3 regions of the Neobacillus sp. BF23-41 genome follow, and region 1 is predicted to be linked to each of the others. Evidence: predicted binding sites of a transcription regulator. Region 1 holds the regulator's gene; each other region holds the start of a gene.
What was found. The regulator Rex, encoded in region 1, represses fermentation and respiration genes when NADH is low (regulators of the CRP and FNR family bind a similar motif). The targets are predictions, from matches to a motif close to TTGTGAAATATTTCACAA.

Region 1 (2,278 bases):
CAAATGTTGGTTCTAGCAGCTTGACGGTTTCTACGATCTGGTCTGTGTCAGTGGTGGCCAAGCAAATGGGAAAGGCATCAACATCTGCGAACGATTTGAATAACACGGCCTTTCCTTCCATCACAGGCATCGCAGCTTTTGGTCCAATGTTTCCAAGCCCCAGGACCGCTGTCCCATTGGATACAACTGCGACAAGATTGCCCTTCGAGGTATAATCATAGACTTTATTTTCGTCTGCATAAATGACCAAACATGGCTCTGCCACACCGGGTGAATAGGCAAGGCTTAAATCTTTTGCATTATGTACTGCCACCTTAGAATAAATCCCAACCTTGCCTTGGTGTTCCTTGTGCATTTTTAACGCTTCATCCCGTAAAATTGACATTGAATTTCCCCCACTTCCCGGCTAGTAACCGCTTGCATTTTATCTACCTACATCTTAGTGCATAAGAAAGTATTTTTATAGATTATGTAATTAAAAAAAGCAGGGATTTAATATACAAAAGGCCTTCCACAAATTTTGTGGAAAGCCTTTTTAACTAATTATTCTTCATCTATTTCGACCGTTGGATAATGCTTTAAAAAGTAGACTAGCGATTGAAGCTCCACAGCCAAGTCAATATGATGGACCCTTATTAATGGTGGAACATTTAACCTCGCTGGAGTGAAATTTAAGATCCCTTTTACATTCGCTTGGACCAGTCGATCGGTTATCATTTGAGCGGCAGGAGCCGGAACCGTTAATATCGCCACTGAAATATTAGTTTCTGATAACACCTTCTCTAAATCATCCATAGGATGAACGGGTACCTCGCGAATCATAGTTCCCATTTTGTCGGGATCCACATCGAAGGCGCATTCTATTTTTGTGTTATTATTTTTTAAAAAGTTATAGTTTAAAAAGGCAGTCCCAAGATTTCCGACTCCTATTAAGGCAACCTTAGTTAATTCATCCTGATCTAAGGTCTTTCGGAAGAAGGATATTAAGTAATTAACATTATACCCATAGCCCTTTTTTCCTAACGCACCGAAATAGGAAAAGTCGCGGCGAATCGTTGCTGAGTCTACCTTTACTGCTTCACTCAATTCCGCTGAAGAGACCCTTTGCTTGCCTGAACTTTGCAGGTTTTTTAGAAATCGATAATAGAGGGGCAGCCGTTTTGCTGTCGCCTGTGGTATTTTCGTTGTTTCATTACTCATAATCTCCCACACCCCATGAATGGTTTAGTTAAAAATTTATTTAACTCTTTCATCTCTTTTAAAATCACCGTTTTTACCGCCTGTTTTTTCGACAAGATACGTCGGTCCAATTACCATACCTTTATCAACGGCTTTACACATATCATAAACCGTTAAGGCACATGCGGATGCGGCTGTTAACGCTTCCATTTCTACGCCTGTGTTCCCCTTCGTTTTAACGGCTGCAGCAATATATAATTGATAGTTCTCATCCTTATCCTGTTCCCAAGAGAAAGAAATATTAACACCTGTTAATGGAATCGGATGGCACATTGGAATCAAATCCCATGTCTTCTTTGCTGCCATGACAGCTGCTATCTGGGCCACTGCTAAGACATCGCCCTTCTTCATCTCATTATTAGTTATTTTATCATAAATTTCTTTACTAACGGTAATGCTGGAATGAGCAAGCGCCGTACGTGCCGTTTCCGGCTTATCACTGACGTCGACCATTTTTGCTCTGCCTTCTTCATTAAAATGCGTAAATTCTGCCATATAAAAAATCCTCCCATCAAATCATACACTATTTTTCCTTATATGTGTGTGAAACTTTGAACTATATATTACATTTTATGTCGGTTTAAGACTTCACTCCGCTAATATGGCGAGCAGTTTATTGCCGACATACCGGGAATAAGGTACACTTATCCTATGTAATAGAGGTGAATGAGAATGATTTTGCTACAGGTTAATCAATTACAAAAATATTATGGTGCTGACCTTATTTTATCGAATATTAAGCTCGAATTACAAACTCGGGACCGTGTTGCCCTTGTTGGACGCAATGGGGCGGGAAAATCGACATTATTGAAGATTATAGCCGGACACTTGTCACATGATGGCGGAGAAATCATCAAGCCAAAAGAGGTGACGATTGGCTATTTAGCTCAAAATACTGGGTTAGAATCATCATTATCCATATGGGATGAAATGCTGACGGTTTTTGAACCGCTGCGATTAATGGAAAAACAACTCCGCACACTTGAAGAACAAATGGCTGATCCCCTCGTTTTTGAAGACAGTGGCAGGTACGAAAGAA
Region 2 (2,278 bases), on a different contig from region 1:
ATGCGGAGCGGTACCATCGACAATTCCCACCTTTAACGCTGGGATCAACACTCCATCAATGGAATTGTTATCAGAAGAACAATGTAAAAATTCAATATCATAGCCCTTTTCAAGCCACTCATTACCGATTTTTTTCATTAATGAGGATTTACCTGTTCCTGGACCGCCTTTTAAAATAAATAACCGGTCGAGACCTTGAAGATTGGAGTCATATAAATTATGAAAGCCTCTTGCTGTATTCCCGCCTGCAAAGTAATTTTTAATTTTCCCTGCCACTCATCAACACTCCCTTTTATAGTGACAATCGTAAGATAAAGTCAATTTCACCCTATCTTATGCGATTGTTATTTATAGGTGAGTGCCTAGGGAAAAAATCTTACTTAATGATGGGGACAATGTCAGCTTTTGTGACCTCTTGCAATAGAACAGGTTCTAATACGATTTGAACCCCAATTTTCCCACCACTAACAATGATCGAATCGATCGACCTGCAGCTTACATCAATAAACGTCTTATATTCTTTTTTCATGCCAATCGGCGAGCAGCCGCCGCGGATATATCCAGTCCATTTCTGAATATCCTTCACCGGAAGCATTTCAATATTCTTTTCACCGGCTGCTTTGGCTGCCTTTTTCAAATCCAATTCCTCTGCCACGGGAATGACGAAAACAAATATATTCCTGCTCGCGCCCATTGCAACAAGCGTTTTATAGACTTCCTTTGGCTCCCGGCCAATTTTCTCCGCAACAGAAAAACCGTCAATTTTCCCATCTTTATTATCGTAGGTCAGCATCTCATAGCTAACCTTTTTTGCGTCAAGAATACGCATTGCATTGGTCTTACCCTGTGCCACTTTACAAACTCCTCCCTGACTTTAAAGACTACTATCCAGTATCAGCATACTGGAACAGCAAAAATTACACAAAATCACCCAAATTCTGTCACCCGTTTGTCACTCTATTAAACCATTATTATAGTACACTAAAATTAACAAGATTAAATTACATACATTCCCAAAATAGATAATATCTTCATTATCGCAATTCAGAAATTGCTTATGTGAAATTCCTCACAAATATTATATTGAAATAAGTTACATTTAATCATACATAGAGAAAGAAGTTGCTCTTCCAAACTAATCTACTTGAGGTGGAATCAATGAAATACGATTTAGTGCTTTTGCATGCACCAAGTGTTTATGACTTTCGAAAAAACTCCCTGCTAGCCGGCCCCATCAGTGATGTTGTGCCATCATCACCTGTTTTTGAAATGTACCCCATCGGAATCACTAGTATTGCAGAATACCTTGAAAGATACGGTCTTCGGGTCAAGATCATTAATATCGCCAATCGGATGCTGATGAGTAATAAGTTTGATGTGGAAGCAAAGTTAAGGAATATTAACACCAAGGCTTTCGGCATTGATCTCCATTGGCTTCCGCATGCACACGGCAGTATCGAGCTGGCGAAAATTGTAAAAAAGCTTCATCCAGATATTCCAGTGATTTTTGGCGGACTTTCTGCCACTTATTATCATAGGGAGTTAATTGAATATCCTTGCATAGACTTTGTTATGCGCGGCGATTCAACCGAAAAGCTGATGCTGTTATTGATGAATAAAATTGAACAAGGGAATACCCACTATGCGGACATTCCCAATTTAACTTGGAAAAAGGGGAGCGGCATTGGCTGCAATCCGCTTACTTATGTACCAAAGGATTTGGATGACCTTGACGTTCCAGGATATCGTTATGCGATCCGTTCTGTATTTAAATATCGGAATTTCCTTGACCCGCTTCCGTACAATGGCTGGCTGCAATATCCAAATACCGCTTTACTGACAGCGAGAGGCTGTTCACAAAACTGTCTCATCTGCGGCGGTTCTAAGGATGCCTATGATCAAAACTGTAACCGAAGCTCCCTTGCCTTACGGTCGCCCGAAAAACTAGTTGAGGACATTAAATTCATTTCACGCTTTAGCCGGTCACCGATTTTTATCCTTCATGACCTGCGCCAGGGCGGACGTGAATACGTGAAGGAATTTTTTAGCCGGCTGAAGGAACTTCATCTTAAAAATGAGGTCGTCTTTGAGTTATTCCAGTATGCAGACGAAGGGTTCTTTCAACAGATGAATGATAGCGTTCCGAAATATTGTATTGAAATTACCCTGGAAACACACGATGAAAAAATCAGACGCTACAACGGGAAATTCAACTGTACGAACCCTAAAGTAATCGATACGCTTAATTTTGCCTTAAAGCATGGCTGTAAAAAAATTG
Region 3 (2,278 bases), on a different contig from region 1:
GCGAACGAAAGCAAGAACAAACGCAGCTGCCTCTTCATCCACTGTTAAATCTTGGTGGTGTTCCTCTCCGACACGCTTGCTGCTAATCAGGTGCCAAGTGAAATAAACCTGCTCCACGTCCGGAAAGGTTAACCGAAAGGCCGATTCCAATTTATCAAAAAACCAGCTGGAAAATTGATATTCTTTCCGTTCAAACGCCATCACCTTTTCGGACTCTTGGACAAATACAGGCGACCGCTGCCGGGTCCGCTTCACCATAATCAGTGCATGAACAAGCAAGCTCTCTAACGCATCATCTGAAAATGCAATCGAAAATCGCCCCTGCATATCCTTAAGGGCATTCCTTACAGTCGAAATCTCATAGGGTAAAAATAAATCCAACACGACATTTTTTTCGTGTAAAAACAGCTCAGACAAGTGCGCCAAAGCATTACGTTTCTTCAATTCTGATCCTTGAATCACATTTCCCACCCGCGGCTTCGAAATGAGTTCCAGCTCAAACCTCTCGAGCCAATTCGTAATCGTCTCGATATCTTTTTTTATCGCCGCTTTAGGAGCATAGTATCGATCGGCAAAATGCTGTAAGGTGATTGCCTTATCACTTGTTAACAGCTGATAGGCCATTTCAAACAGCCGCTCTTCATTACTCTTAGGTTCGCTCGAAAGAAGACTGCGCAAAATTTGCGACCGAGCACTTTCATCACTTTCAATCGCAATCCCAAGGCCCGGCTTCCGGATGAGGCTGGCGCTAGGATAATCGAGGAGAAACTCCTCCAATCGATCTAAATCGTTCCGGACCGTTTTTTCCGCACAATCAAGCTCTTCCGACAAATCCTTAATATGCAATACTCCTTCTTCATGAACAAGCAATATTCGTAGCAATTCTTTTTGTCTATTATTCATCCGTGCACCCGCTCTAAAAACAATATAGGTAAGTGTATCTTTATTTTGTCCGCTAATCAATTAAAACAATGCGAATGATGAACCTGGATCCCAAACAAACGTAAATGCCTTCCTATCCTAAGGCACCTTTATGATTTTTTTGAAAAATAACCGTCCTCATACTTACTTACGCTTTTTTTTGAAAAATAACCGTCCTCATACTTACTTACGCTTTTTTCGAAAAATAAACGTCACCATACTTAATCACGCTTTTTTTCGAAAAATAATCGTCCTCATACTTAATCATGCTTTTTTTCAAAAAATAACCATCCCCACACTTAATCACGCTTTTTCAAAAATGTAAAGGCTTCCATAAAAAGAGTCATATTTGTGTCACAACTATTGTGAAATTATTCACAAACTAGTGATATACTAACACCGTTAACTTATTAATTACTAGCGAATGATGACATTTATATATAGGAGCTGATCATAATGGAGAACAGAAATAAAAAAGTCAATCGAGTGGTCTTAATTGGAACAGGTGCTGTCGGCTGCAGTTATGCATATTCAATGATTAATCAAGGAGTGGCGGAAGAGTTAGTTCTCATTGATGTCAATGAGGCAAAATCAGAAGGGGAAGCGATGGACCTGAATCACGGGATTCCGTTTGCTCCGTCACCTATCAACGTATGGAGCGGGTCTTATCAAGATTGTGAAAGTGCAGACTTAGTCGTCATTACTGCGGGATTGGCTCAAAAGCCTGGTGAAACCCGATTAGAATTAGTGGAAAAGAACACGAAAATATTTAAACAAATCGTAAAAAACATTATGGCCAGTGGCTTTGACGGAATCTTCCTAGTTGCAACAAACCCTGTTGATATTCTAACCTATGTGACCTGGAAGGAGTCTGGGCTGCCAAAAGATCGGGTGATTGGTTCCGGTACCGTATTAGATTCAGCGCGTCTCCGCTTTGCGCTTGGTCAGCATTTCAATATGGACACACGAAATGTTCATGCCTATATCATTGGCGAACACGGGGATACAGAACTTCCCGTCTGGAGCCGTGCCTCTGTTGGTGTGGAAAGACTAGAAGAACTCCCAGCTGGAAAACTAAACAATGAATGCTTAGAAAATATTTTCGTTAATGTCCGTGATGCGGCTTATCATATCATCGAACGAAAAGGTGCAACGTACTATGGAATCGGCATGTCCCTCGTTCGAATTACGAAGGCAATTTTAAACAATGAAAACTGTATCCTAACGGTCTCCTCCTATCTAGATGGACAATATGGACAGGAGGATGTGTTTATCGGTGTTCCGGCGGTCATATACCGCGGAGGAATCCGTGAAGTGATTGAAATACAGCTAAATGAAAAGGAAAAGGAACAATTCA

Region 2: the regulator Rex is predicted to act here: its motif matches at 1,058-1,075, upstream of AB7942_RS21105 (TIGR04190 family B12-binding domain/radical SAM domain protein).
Region 3: the regulator Rex is predicted to act here: its motif matches at 1,285-1,302, upstream of AB7942_RS25110 (L-lactate dehydrogenase).

The regions. Positions count from the first base shown of each region.
Region 1 is NZ_JBGBPR010000017.1:4,762-7,039, reverse strand. Features, by position in the region: gene ystJ (NADP-dependent malic enzyme) at 1-385, opposite strand, end outside; gene AB7942_RS21555 (redox-sensing transcriptional repressor Rex) at 544-1,200, opposite strand; gene moaC (cyclic pyranopterin monophosphate synthase MoaC) at 1,237-1,734, opposite strand; gene AB7942_RS21545 (ABC transporter ATP-binding protein) at 1,912-2,278, shown strand, end outside.
Region 2 is NZ_JBGBPR010000016.1:14,883-17,160, forward strand. Features, by position in the region: gene AB7942_RS21095 (PRK06851 family protein) at 1-276, opposite strand, end outside; gene ybaK (Cys-tRNA(Pro) deacylase) at 377-853, opposite strand; gene AB7942_RS21105 (TIGR04190 family B12-binding domain/radical SAM domain protein) at 1,159-2,278, shown strand, end outside.
Region 3 is NZ_JBGBPR010000025.1:59,835-62,112, forward strand. Features, by position in the region: gene AB7942_RS25105 (BglG family transcription antiterminator) at 1-903, opposite strand, end outside; gene AB7942_RS25110 (L-lactate dehydrogenase) at 1,378-2,278, shown strand, end outside.